4 regions of the Mesorhizobium sp. B2-4-7 genome follow, and region 1 is predicted to be linked to each of the others. Evidence: predicted binding sites of a transcription regulator. Region 1 holds the regulator's gene; each other region holds the start of a gene.
What was found. The regulator PhoB, encoded in region 1, activates phosphate uptake and scavenging genes when phosphate is short. The targets are predictions, from matches to a motif close to TGTCATNNANCTGTCAT.

Region 2: a site for PhoB is predicted at 1,437-1,453, ahead of FJ946_RS30355 (YdcH family protein). Genes of this name have one in related genera too.
Region 3: a site for PhoB is predicted at 1,412-1,428, ahead of FJ946_RS07085 (DUF1045 domain-containing protein). Genes of this name have one in related genera too.
Region 4: a site for PhoB is predicted at 1,462-1,478, ahead of FJ946_RS08335 (PhoX family phosphatase). Genes of this name have one in related genera too.

What each region holds. Positions count from the first base shown of each region.
Region 1 covers NZ_VFVH01000016.1:84,981-88,286, reverse strand. Annotated here, with positions in the region: gene pstB (phosphate ABC transporter ATP-binding protein PstB) at 1-96, shown strand, start outside; gene phoU (phosphate signaling complex protein PhoU) at 122-829, shown strand; gene phoB (phosphate regulon transcriptional regulator PhoB) at 849-1,538, shown strand; gene FJ946_RS29490 (ROK family protein) at 1,546-2,787, opposite strand; gene xylF (D-xylose ABC transporter substrate-binding protein) at 3,047-3,306, shown strand, end outside.
Region 2 covers NZ_VFVH01000018.1:20,643-23,948, reverse strand. Annotated here, with positions in the region: gene FJ946_RS30370 (transporter substrate-binding domain-containing protein) at 1-152, opposite strand, end outside; gene FJ946_RS30365 (IclR family transcriptional regulator) at 282-1,076, shown strand; gene FJ946_RS30360 (YdcH family protein) at 1,079-1,282, opposite strand; gene FJ946_RS30355 (YdcH family protein) at 1,523-1,702, shown strand; gene ispG (flavodoxin-dependent (E)-4-hydroxy-3-methylbut-2-enyl-diphosphate synthase) at 2,260-3,306, shown strand, end outside.
Region 3 covers NZ_VFVH01000002.1:91,989-95,294, reverse strand. Annotated here, with positions in the region: gene FJ946_RS07090 (alpha-D-ribose 1-methylphosphonate 5-triphosphate diphosphatase) at 1-621, opposite strand, end outside; gene FJ946_RS07085 (DUF1045 domain-containing protein) at 666-1,373, opposite strand; gene iolB (5-deoxy-glucuronate isomerase) at 1,525-2,337, opposite strand; gene FJ946_RS07075 (DUF3329 domain-containing protein) at 2,685-2,897, opposite strand; gene iolE (myo-inosose-2 dehydratase) at 2,938-3,306, opposite strand, start outside.
Region 4 covers NZ_VFVH01000002.1:348,664-351,969, reverse strand. Annotated here, with positions in the region: gene FJ946_RS08350 (response regulator transcription factor) at 1-562, shown strand, start outside; gene FJ946_RS30725 (hypothetical protein) at 753-1,208, opposite strand; gene FJ946_RS08335 (PhoX family phosphatase) at 1,540-3,306, shown strand, end outside.

The DNA.
Region 1 (3,306 bases):
CTGGGCGAGTTGGTCGAGTTCGACCGCACCGAGAAGATCTTCACATCGCCCCGCGAGAAGCGCACGCAGGACTATATCACCGGCCGCTTCGGCTGATCCCAGGCATACGAGGACCAAGATCATGGCCGAACACACAGTCGCAGCCTTTGACGAAGATCTCGGACAGATCAGCAGGCTGATCCGCGACATGGGCGATCTCGCCTCATCGATGGTCGGCGGCGCCACCAAGGCGCTCCTGAATTCCGACAACGCGCTCGCCCAGCGCGTCGTCTCCGACGACGCCATCATGGACGCGCGCCAGCGCGAACTCGACGACCGCGCCATCACCCTGATCGCCAAGCGGCAGCCCATGGCGGACGATCTGCGCCATGTCGTCGGCTCGATCCGCATGGCGGGCGATCTCGAACGCATCGGCGATCTCGCCAAGAACATCGCCAAGCGCGTCGGCACCGTCGGCCTTGCCGCCACGCCGCGCGACCTGTCGCACTCCATCGACGCCATGGCGCAGCTTGTGCTGATCCAGGTGCAAGGCGTGATCGAGGAGTATGCGGCGCGCGATGCCGCGGCACTTGCGAAGCTGCGCGCCGACGATGAACGCATCGACGTCAAATACACGTCGGTCTTCCGCGAGCTGCTGACCTACATGATGGAGGATCCGCGCAACATCACCGCCTGCACGCATCTTTTGTTCTGCGCCAAGAATCTCGAGCGCATCGGCGATCACGTGACCAACATTGCCGAAAATGCCTATTATGTGCTGACCGGCACGCAATTGCCCGCCAATCGCCCGAAGCAGGACGAGACGGCGATGTCGGCGCCAGCGGCTTGACGGCAGGGGTGACCAGTCGATGATCGCGCCACGCATCATGGTGGTGGAGGACGAGGAGCCGCTGGGTGTGCTGCTCCGTTACAATCTGGAATCGGAGGGTTATCAGGTAGAGGTGGTGACGCGCGGCGACGAAGCCGAGATCCGCTTGCAGGAGAATGTCCCTGACCTTCTTGTGCTCGACTGGATGGTGCCGGCGGTGTCCGGCATCGAGCTCTGCCGCCGTCTCCGCATGCGGCCCGAGACCGAGCGGCTGCCGATCATCATGCTGACGGCGCGCGGCGAGGAAAGCGACCGGGTGCGCGGTCTCTCCACCGGCGCCGACGACTATCTGGTCAAGCCGTTCTCAACGCCGGAATTCATGGCACGCGTCAAGGCGCTGCTGCGCCGCGCCAAGCCCGAAGTTCTGTCCAGCGTGCTCAAGGTCGGCGACATCGTGCTCGACCGTGAATCGCACCGGGTCTACCGCAAGAAAAGCGAGATCCGGCTCGGGCCGACCGAGTTCCGCCTGCTCGAATTCATGATGCGACATCCCGGCCGCGTGTTCTCGCGCAGCCAACTGCTCGACAATGTCTGGGGCGAAACGATCTATATCGACGAGCGCACCGTGGACGTGCATGTCGGCCGGCTGCGCAAGGCGGTCAACAATGGCCGCATGCCTGACGTGATCCGCACCATTCGGGGCGCGGGGTATGCGATTCGCGAAGACTAGGGATATGTCACGCAACGTTCTCGCCCACGCCTGATTTCGCCTGTGCCCCCGGCGCGAAAATCTCCTGGTCGACGAAGGTCAGCGCGCGCATGGCGCAGCCCTCGCGGATCAGTGGCAGTTCGTTCGGCTCGGTGTCGAAGGAAATCGATTTCGAGTGCTGGCCGCCGGCGGTCTGGGCAATGGCCTCGCGCAGAGCCGGCTCGATCAGGTCGAAGGCGGCGGCGCTGACGCCGACCATGGCGACCGGCGCCGGATCGATCAGCGCGAACAGGCTGCCAAGGCCGTAACCCAGCGCCTCGCCGGCCTTGCGGTAGGCTTCGCGCTCCGGCCCGTCCTTTTCGCGCGCCGAGGCCGCCAGGGTGCGCATGTCGGCGTCGCTGACGTCGACGGGCTCGGTGTCCTCGCCAAGCTGCCTCGCGTTGCGCCAGATGGCATAGTTGCCGGCATAGGCCTCGACGCAGCCGCGCCGCCCGCAGCGGCAGAGCGCCCCGCCGGGGCGATGGATCATGTGGCCGAACTCGCCTCCGGATGAATGGGTGCCGGTGAACAGTTCACCCTTCAGCACCAAGCCCATGCCGATGCCGTGCGACAAAAGGATGGCGATGAAGTCGTCGCGGTAGCGCTGGGGATCGCGCCAGCGCAGCGCCACCGCCATCATGTTGCAATCGTTCTCCATGGTGGCGGGAATGCCGAACTCGGCCTCCAGTATGTCGGCGAAGGCGATGTCGGTCTGCGGCGTGATCGGCGACCACAGCATGGTGCGCGCATCCGTGTCGGTGATGCCCTGGATCGCCAGCGCGATGCGGGCGATGCTGCCGACGTCGAGGTCGGGATCCTCGAACCGCCGCCTGACGATGGCCACGCATTCGCCGATCAGCGCCTCGCGCGACAGGGTGAGCGTGTCCAGCCGGCGCTGCTCTTCAGATATCACCTGGCCGGCATAGTCGATGACGGCGACGGAGAGAAAATTCAGCGACAGCACCACGGTCATCACCGCCGCGGCTTCAGGGTTGAGGCTGAGGCCGACCTGCGGCCGGCCGCGTTTCAGCGCACCGGCCTCGCTCGGCTTGCTCTGCGCCAGGATGCCTTCGCCAATCAGGTCGGAGGAGATCGCCGATATGGTGGAATGGCTGAGCCCGGTGGTCGCGGCAATCTCGGTGCGCGAGGGCTGCCCGGCACGGCGCACGGCCGCGATCACCATCGCCCGGTTGCGTCGGCGCAAATCGTCGTGGCGGATTCCGACCGACATGTTTCTCGCATCCTCCCCGTCGCCGCGTTCTCTCCCCAGGATCCCGACGACCGTCAAATACTGGCAGAACCGGCCTTGGCTGTCATTATTTATTCCGGAGCTCGAAAAAAATTCACGAGGACATCAAAATACATCAGAATCGACGTTGACAGCGTTCCGACGATGGACCAGTGTTTTTTCGAGGCTCGAAAAAATAGAGCCTTTGTGCCGGCCTACGGGCCTGTTTGGTCGCGCCATACGCGGCGCAGGGAGGATTAAGATGAAGAGATTCACAGCCGCCATCCTGGCGGGTGTCGCCATGTCGCTGACGCTCGCGTCGGTCGCGCAGGCGAAGGACAAGGTCATCGGCGTTTCCTGGTCGAACTTCCAGGAAGAGCGCTGGAAGACCGACGAGGCCGCCATGAAGAAGGCGATCGAAGCCGCCGGCGACAAGTATATTTCCGCCGACGCCCAGTCCAATCCCGGCAAGCAGCTCACCGACGTCGAGAGCCTGATCTCCCAGGGCGCCAATTCGCTGAT
Region 2 (3,306 bases), on a different contig from region 1:
CGCTCCAGCACGGTGCGTAGCAAGCTATCGGGCGCAGCCTGCGCCGCCGCCTTCTGGACGTCGACCGTTGCCGCCGCGCTCATGACGCCGGCCGTTGCCAGTCCGGCCATGCCCAGTTTCAGAAAATCACGCCTTTTGGATGTGTCGTCCACAGCGACCTCCTTTCGTGTTGTGTTCCCCTACGCACAGGCAATACGCGCACCCGGATCGTTACAGAAATTGTCTCTTACAAGGGACGAGTGTATCCTGTACAAGACAGATACTAACATCAGGAATCGACAATGCAAGATGGCAGCGCCTTGGCGGTCTCAGCGGACGCAAAGATTTCGGTCTCTCGGGAGAAGGGCCTCAACCGGGTGCTCCAGATTCTGGAGTTCCTTCATTCGACGCAGCGCGCCATCGGTATCGGCGACCTCGCCAAGGGGGTCAACGCGCCGCGTTCGACCACCTACACACTGGTGCGATCGCTGGTCGATGCGGGCCTCCTGGAGATGGCCGGCGACGGCAACCGCGTCTATTTCGGTAAGAAGCTCTATCTCTATGGAATGGATTATGTGCGCGGCAACGACCTCTTGAGGCGAGGACGCCAGGAGGTCGACAACCTGTCGCGCGAGACCGGTGAGACCTCCGAACTGTGCATGCTGCAGAGCGGCCGCTACACGATCGTCCACTCGAGCCCGGGCACCCGGCCGTTCCGCATCAGCTCCGCCACCGGATTGCAGATTCCGCTGCCCTGGACCGCGTCAGGCAGGCTGCTGCTCGCCGGCCTCGAACAGGCCCGGATCGAAGCCATGATATCGGAAGACGACCTTATGCTGCCCGATGGCCGCAGATTGCGGCTGGACGATTTCATCGCCGACATAGCGACGGCGCGAGCCACCGGCTATTGCATCACTTCGGGGCTCGTCGACGCCTATACGAAATGCCTCGCCGCGCCGGTGTTTTCAGCACCCGGCACCGTCGAGGCGACGATGTGCCTGGTGGTGCCCATCGACACATCGCAGGAGAAGACAGGCGAACTCCTGGCCCTGTTGCGCGAACGCGCGGCGCGGCTTTCGATCGCGGCCTGGACCTGAAGTCAGGCGATGATGTCCGGGATGATCCTGTCTTCCAGCTTCATCAGCCGATCCTTCAGCGCAAGCTTCTTCTTCTTCATGCGCTGGATCTGCAGCGGGTCGCAGTTCATGGCGACCATCGCATTGATCGCGGCGTCGAAATCGGCGTGTTCCTGCTTCAGCCGGGAAAATTCGAGGCGAATATCGGCCTGTTCCTGATCGGACATTCTCTACCGTCTGCACGTCTGCGGCGCCCAAAGCTGGGCCTGATTGGGCGGGGGGTGGCACTCTCTGCCACCGGCGCGCAGCCCATATCACATTTCACGTTGTCGTGGAATGCTACCACGGATCATTCGACATCGCTGCGCGAAGGTGGCACACTGTCATTGTGCCGTCACAGAGCGAGCCTGCGGTGGACGCGCCTTTGGCGGCTGCAATCGAGGAAATCATGAAAGGGAGAACCAATCATGTCTCTTGCATCCCATCTTGATGAGTTGCAGCGGAAACACGGCGACATCGAACGCGAGCTCGATGACGCGATGAATCACCCGTCGGTGGACGACCTGGAAATCGTGAATCTCAAGCGACGCAAGCTGGCAATCAAGGACGAGATTGAAAAACTGAGGGCCAAACCCACGACGCATTGATGCCCCACTGACATAACCGCTCACCATTCGGGTCTTTCCTGCCGGCGGCAATTGCCGCCGGACTGGTGGTTTTGATCTTCGATTTCAGGTCGACCATCACAGATATTCGTACCAGGCAGAGGCCGTCCGACTTCCTAGTCCCAGGACGAGTAGGGGCGAAGCTCGTCGCGGCTCCCCTTTACCATAACTGACCGAAGAGTGCAGCGGAGCAGAATTCCGCCTTGCCGCGGCGCTCTGAGGTCAGGGCTTGGATTCTGGGACTGCGCTGCGTCGCTCTTCTCCTTGCTCCTCCCCGAAATGACGGACTCGTTCCGGGAAAGACAAAGCGATGGGGCCTGCCAATCGCCAGGTAGCCGATTGGCCGACGCAAGCGAGCGATAAAAGTCGGGCGCCGAGCAACCGGCGGCGGCATCGATTGCGGCCAGTGGCGACCTGTCGCCATTGACAAGCCATCTTTGCTCCTCCACCTCATGCCCGGACTTCAGCGCATCGGCCCGGAGCGCGCTTTTGTGCGTCCAAGTGGACGCGCGGCGCTCCAGAGATTAAAGGCTGCCGGCATGACCGGATATTATTCCTTTCCCTTCCCGCGCCGCACCTCGGTTGGCGTCGATGTGGGCGGCGTGGTGGTTGGCGGGGGTGCTCCCGTCGTCGTGCAGTCGATGACCAATACGGATACCGCCGATGTCGACCAGACGGTCGCCCAGGTCGCGGCGCTGCATCGCGCCGGCTCCGAGATCGTGCGCATCACCGTAGACCGCGATGAAAGCGCCGCCGCCGTGCCGCGCATCCGGGAGCGGCTGGCGCGGCTCGGTATCAACGTGCCCATCGTCGGCGACTTCCACTATATTGGTCACAAGCTCCTGGCCGATCATCCGGCCTGCGCCGAGGCGCTGGCCAAATACCGCATCAATCCCGGCAATGTCGGCTTCAAGGACAAGAAGGACCGGCAGTTCGCGGCAATCGTCGAGATGGCGATCAAACATGACAAGCCGGTGCGCATCGGCGTCAACTGGGGCTCGCTCGACCAGGAACTCCTGACCCGGCTGATGGACGACAACCAGGCCCGCGGCTTTCCGTTGACCGCACAGCAAGTGACGCGCGAGGCGATCGTGCAGTCGGCGATCCTCTCGGCCGAGATGGCCGAGGAGATCGGCCTTGGCCGCGACAAGATCATCCTCTCGGCCAAGGTCAGCGGCGTGCAGGACCTGATAGCCGTTTACACCGAGCTCGCCAGCCGTTCCGACCATGCGCTGCATCTCGGCCTCACCGAAGCCGGCATGGGCTCGAAAGGCATCGTCGCCTCATCCGCCGCCATGGGCATCCTGTTGCAGCAAGGCATCGGCGACACCATCCGCATATCGCTGACGCCGGAGCCGAACGGCGATCGCACGCGCGAGGTGCAGGTGTCGCAGGAATTGCTGCAGACCATGGGCTTCAGGCAATTCGTGCCGATCGTCGCCGCTTGCCCCGGCTGCGGCCGCACAACCTCGACCGTGTTCCAGGAACTGGCCCAGAACATCCAGGCCGATCTCAGGAAGAACATGCCGGCGTGGCGTGAGAAATACCCAGGGGTCGAGAACCTCAAGGTCGCCGTGATGGGCTGC
Region 3 (3,306 bases), on a different contig from region 1:
GGCCGATTCGCCCATCCGCTTCTCGCAGAATTTCTGGAAATCGTGATCGGTCAGCTTCAGCTTGCGCTGATAGTAGTAGGCGTAGGTTTCGAGGTTGACGAACTGGCGCTGGCCTGGCGCATGGTCCATCAGCGAGGCGAGCTTCACCCGTTCGTCCGTGTCGAAATTGGCGAAGGCCCTGAGGCAATCCGGCGCCGAGACCTCGCAGCGTAGATGGATGAAATGATCGGCCCGCAATCGATCCATCCGCACGCTGTCCTCGATCGCATCGGCGAGCTTGCGGATGTCGGCGGCGTTGAGATCGGCATCCTCGTCCATGCCGACACGCAAGGCGTCGAGCACGGTGGTGATGCCTGCCGTCGCCACCTGCGCGTCATGGGCGAGCACGGCGGCGATCGGGTTCCAACGCACCTTGGGCCGCGGCGCATAGTGGCCTTCCAGGTGATCGGTGTGCAGCTCGACCAGTCCCGGAATGATGAAGTCGCCAGCCATGTCCTCGCCGGCTCGCACGACGCCGGCGGATATGTCGGCGATCAGACCGTCACGCATCACGAGCGAACCGTCGATGATCTCGTCGGCAAGAACGATGCGGGCGTTGCTCAGAATGGTGTCGGCGGTCATCTTAGGCAGTCCTTGGTTTTTTCTCGCCTTTGCGGCTTGTTGCTTCAGGCGGTTTTTCTGGCCGGACGGCGCCCGAGCGCGTGCTGGGAAAGCACCATGAACGGGGCGCCGGGTTCGGGCTCGATGAACAACGTCAGCGCGTCCACCGGAACCGGCTGGCGCAGCACCTCGGTGAACAGGCCCTCGATTGCCAGGCGAAGACGAGGGCTTTCCTGTGGCCCGGCCCTGCCGGACAGCGTCATGTGAAAGCGGAAGCTCTCGAAGACGTAAGGATAGCCCCATTGGCAGAGATTGCGGAATTCGCCCGGCTTCAGCGAGTCCGGGCTGCGCCGCTCGATCTCGGCCTCCGTCAACGGCGCGCGAAAGCGGTCGAAATCGCGCACCACATCATCGGCGAAGCGATTGAGCGGAGGCAATGGCGCCTCCGGCACCAGTGCGAAGAAACCGTCGATCTGGCTGACGACGAGACGCGGGATCATCACAACGGGCGTCGCCTGGGCAAAGGCGTCGAGCGCTGCGCGCAACGAGGCTTCGGTTTCGTTGGCCGCTAACCGGAAAGGGGCTTTCAGCGTTGCGTGAAAACCATAGCGCCGTGCCGATGCGGTGTGGAAGGCGACTTCCGCCGCCGACAAATCGCCCACCGCCTCCACCGGTCGCGTCGCGGCGCCGAACGGGTCACGGCCCAGCCAGTTGGCGGCGATCCGCGCCAATTTTTCGTCCTGTTGGGGGGTGAAGTAGATGGCGTAGCGCATCGAAAATCCTCGTCAGCCCGTTGCCATAGGTGATTTCCATGACGGATTGACGAAGCTTTGAAGGGTTTTCGAAGGCAAATCGACCCCGCCGGTCCTTAGCCGACGATTTTCCTGATCTGGACCAACAGGTTCAGCCGTGAACGCGCAACGGTCAGGCCTTCATCAGCCATTCGTGCTCGGGCGCATTGTGGAATTTCCACGTCCGCTTCGGGCCGGCCATGACGTTGAGGTAGTAGAGGTCGTAGCCATGACAAGCCGCGCAGGGGTGATAGCCCCTGGGCACCAGCACGACATCGCCGTCCTCGATCGCCATCGCCTCGTCCAGATCGCGGGAGCCGTCCTTGTCGGCGTCGGTATAGACCCGCTGGAAAGCAAAGCCCTGCGGCGGGTTGAGGCGGTGGTAATAGGTCTCCTCGAGATAGGACTCGGCAGGCAGATTGTCCTGGTCGTGCTTGTGCGGCGGATAGCTCGACGTGTGGCCGCCGGGCGTGATGACCTCGACCACCAGCAGCGAATCGGCCGGCTTGCCCTCGGGCAGGATGTTGGTGACGTAGCGCGTATTGGTGCCCTTGCCGCGCACCTCCTGGCCGAGGTCGTCAGGCCCGATGACGCGAACCGGCAGGCCGCCGCTCAATCCCGGCGCCGAGCAGACCGCCAGTTCCAGTCCGCTATCAGCCGTCACCGACCAGTCCGATCCCTGCGGCACATAGACCGACCATGGTTTGCCTTCGAAGGGCGACATGCGCTGGCCAAGCAGGCCGAGATCCTTGCCGCCGGCCGTGACCGTGCCCTTGCCGGTGACGAACACCAGGCAGACTTCGCGATCGTCCGTTGTTCCCGAAGCCGTTTCGCCCGGTTCCAGCCGGTGCAGGTCGAACCCGACATAGGTCCACCCGGCGCTTTGCGGGGTGACATGCGCGACACGGCCATGGCCCTTGTGGGCTTTGACCAGCAGCTTCGACATTCTGTCTCTCCTATTCCTTTGGCTTGCTACAAAGCCTGCGAAGCCAAGCCGTGTGGTCGAAGCCTTCCAACTTCGTCATCCTAGGGCGTAGCAGGAGCGAAGCTCCGTCGCGAAGACCCTAGGATCCATGCCGTGACCTCACCCAAAGGGCGCGGCGGAGCGGAATTCTGCACCGCAGCGGCTGTTTTGATGCCCCGGCATGAATCCTGGGGTCTGCGCCGCGTCGCTTCGCTCCTTGCTCCGCCCCAGGATGACGAAGCGAGAGGCGTTTCGCCCGATCTCCCAGGCACGCTATCTGTCATGCATACAGTGCCCGACCCGTAAGCCTTCTGCGCACCATGGACCGTTTATTCCTTGGGCTCGGCCGGAGGCTTAACCTCTTCCGCCGGCTTGTAGAGATAAAAAAACTGCCAGACGCCATAGCCGGCGAAGCCCAGCGCGATCACGCCCCAGAACGGCGTGCCGCTCGCGAATTCGATGATCGACCAGATGACGCACACCGCGACGACGGCGACACGCCGCCACAATGGCCGGAAGAAGGGATGCTCGGAATCTTTCATCGCGGCAACCTACAGCAAGCCCGGCCTGGCGAGAACCCGATCAGACATCGGGGAAGCCCTGCGTCTCGACCGTATAGCCGGCCGCCGTCATCACCCGCATCAACTCCTTGTGGCCCACCTGCGCCATCTTGAGCGGCGGGTTCTTCTTCGGGTCCTGTTCGGCCTCGACCACGAACCAGCCTTCATAGCCATGGTCGGCGAAACGCTGCACGATGGCGCCGAAATCCAGCGAGCCGTCGCCCGGCACGGTGAAGGCGCCAAGCGCCACCGCGTCGAGGAAGGACTGCTTCGTGCGGTCGAGCTTCTCGATCACGCCCATGCGCACATCCTTCACATGCACATGGCTGATGCGCTTGTGGTGATTGTCGATGGCGCGCAGCACATCGCCGCCGGCAAAGGCCAGATGGCC
Region 4 (3,306 bases), on a different contig from region 1:
GGTGGCCCAGGGCGCCACTGCGCAGGATGCCGAACGCATCGCCTCGACTTTGCAGCCCGACATATTGCTGCTCGACATCAGCATGCCGGGTGACGGCCTTGCGTCGGTGGCCGGCATACTGGGTGCCAATCCCGGACAGAAGATCGTCATGCTGACGGTCTCGGAGGCCAATGCCGACGTGGCGCGGGCGCTGAACGCCGGTGTGCGCGGCTATGTGCTGAAGGGGGTCGGCTCGCGCATGCTGGCCGAAATCCTGAATGGTGTAGCGGCCGGCGAGACCTATGTGTCGCCGACCCTGTCGGCCCGCCTGCTTTCGGACCTGCAATCGCTGCAGCCGGCCAACGGCAGGACGGATCGTCTGCGTCAGCTCACCGGACGCGAGGCCGAGATCCTGCAGCTGGTGGCGGAAGGGCTGAGCAACAAGGAAGTGGCGCTGCGGCTGGCACTGCAGGAAAAAACGGTCAAGCATCACATGACCGGTGTGCTGTCCAAGCTCAACGTCCGCAATCGCACCGAGGCGGCGCTGCTGATGCGCGAAGCGCGGGATCGGGCCGGCAGCTAATCCTGGTCGGCCGCAAGGGATCCCCGGTTTGGGATAACGACACGCATAAATGAAAACCTGAAGCGCGGTGCAGCAGCGGAACGCTCCAGGGCAAAAAAGACGGCCCCTATACGGGGCCGGAGCGACAAGGTCACCTCCGCCGGGGGGCGGCGGAGGTGACACGTAAAACGGGCGATGCCTATTGCCCGCTCTACAACCCCTTGAGGCGGCTTATATCCGCCGCCGTCGCAGGGCGCTCGACGATCGTGCGGCCCAGAGCGTCGGTCATTTTGAAGCGACCCTTCTCGATCTCTTCCCCGAAGCCGTTAGGGTGCTGCACCACGATCTTGTTGTCGTCTATTTCGACACGATCGCCGGTTGTTGCGTTCACATGCTTGCCGGAGCTGTTGGCACCCTTCCCCTTGCCGTTGTTGCCGCCGCCATTGTTCCCGTTGCCGCCAGCGTTGCCATTGTTGCCTCCGGCGTTGCCATTGTTGCCGCCGCCGTTATTTCCATTGCCGCCATTGCCGCCATTGCCGTTACCGCCACCACCGCCATTGCCGCTGTTCCCGCCAGGCTTGGCTTGGGCGCTGGACGCGACAATGCCTGCGGCGGAACCGTGAAAATCGAGGTGATAGGGGGCTATGGTCAGCGCCAGTGCCGGCACTGCTCTCAGGGCCAGCCAGCAACAATGAGCCATGATCGAGCTGCGCATCAGTCCCTCACTTGATCGGACCGGCAAAATTCAGAGGCCATCTCGTGCAGGTACGCGACCATCGGCGACATGGCGTGTTCGTGTAAGTGGCCCACGACCGATGCCGCGGCAATCCGGACCTTCGCCCCGATCGGTTTAGGACCTTGGTCCGAGTTTCAAACCGGATGTGGCGCGAGGTTCGCGGTCAAGCTGGCGGGTGCACGAATGTCACGAAAGTGTGACCGATCGTCTATAAGGGGTCGAAACGCGTGACACGCTCCAGCCATCCAGCCAGAGGCAGACCATGACCGACCATCGCTCGCCCGACGCCCGATTCCGCACCAGCCTGCTTGAGGAAAACGACGGTCCGGCGACCAACCCCACCGAAAACCGCACCATGGGCGAAATCATTGCCGAACGGTTTTCCCGCCGCGCCTTCCTCAAGGGCTCGCTGGCCGTCTCTGCCATTGCCGCCACCGTCAGCCCGCTGGCGCTCGTGGCCGCCGACGATGCGCGTGCCGCCGAGGGCTCCGCCTTCTCGTTCGAGGAACTCGAAGCCGGTATCGACGACAAGCACCATGTCGCGCCGGGCTACGATGCTGACGTGCTGTTGCGCTGGGGCGATCCGCTGTTTGCCGATTCGCCGGAGTTCGACCCGGCCAGGCAGTCGGCTGAGGCCCAGGCAAGACAATTCGGCTACAACAATGACTATGTCGGCTATATCGGGATCGATGGCTCCGCCGAGCACGGGCTGCTGGTCGTCAACCACGAATACACCAATCCGCATCTGATGTTCCCGGGCATCGCCAAGATCGTCGAGAAGGACGGCAAGAAGGCGGCCGAACTCGCGCCGCTCTCGAAGGAGCAGGTCGATGTCGAGATGGCGGCACATGGCGGCACCATCGTCGAGATCCGCAAGGAAGGCGGCAAGTGGCAGGTGGTGCGCGACGGCAAGTTGAACCGCCGCATCACCTCCAACACCGAAATGGCGCTGTCGGGCCCGGTCGCCGGTCATGACCGCGTCAAGACCAATGCCGACCCATCCGGCACCAAGGTCATCGGCACATTCAACAACTGCGCCGGCGGCGTCACGCCTTGGGGCACCTATGTCATGGCCGAGGAGAACATCCACGGCTATTTCTCCGGTGAACTGCCGGAAGGCCATAAGGAAGCCGCCAATTACAAGCGCCTCGGCATTCCGGAAGGCGCCTATGAATGGGGCGCGCATTACGATCGTTTCGACCTCGCCAAGGAGCCGAACGAGCCCAACCGTTTCGGCTGGATCGTCGAGGTCGACGTCAACGATCCGACATCCACGCCGAGGAAGCGCACCGCAATGGGCCGCTTCAAGCATGAAGGCGCCGAATCGATCATCGCCAAGGATGGCCGCGTCGTCTTCTATCTCGGCGACGACGAGCGCTTCGAGTACGTCTACAAATTCGTCACCGCGGGCCGTTTCGATCCGGACGACCGCGCCGCCAACATGAACCTGCTCGATGACGGCACGCTGCATGTCGCCAAATTCGCCGCGGACGGTACGGTGGAATGGCTGCCGATCGTCTTCGGCCAGGGCCCGCTGACGGCCGAGAACGGCTTTGCCGGCCAGGCCGACGTGTTGATCGAGACGCGGCGTGCCGCCGACCTGCTCGGCGCCACCAAGATGGACCGCCCCGAGGACATCCAGCCCAATCGTGTCAACGGCAAGGTCTATGTCATGCTGACCAACAATTCCAAGCGCAAGGCCGACCAGGTCGACGCCGCCAACCCGCGCGCCGACAACGCCTTCGGCCATATCATCGAGATATCGGAGGACGGCGGCGATTTCGCCGGCACCAGGGGCAGATGGGAGGTGCTCCTGAAATGCGGCGATCCGGCGGTTGCCGATGTCGGCGCCACCTTCTCCACCGCCACCACGGCCAATGGCTGGTTCGGCATGCCCGACAATTGCGCGGTCGATTCAGCCGGGCGCCTGTGGGTCGCCACCGACGGCCAAGGGCCGAAGGCTACCGGCCGCACTGACGGCCTGTGGGCGGTCGACACCGAAGGGCCCGCACGCGCGACGTCAAAACTG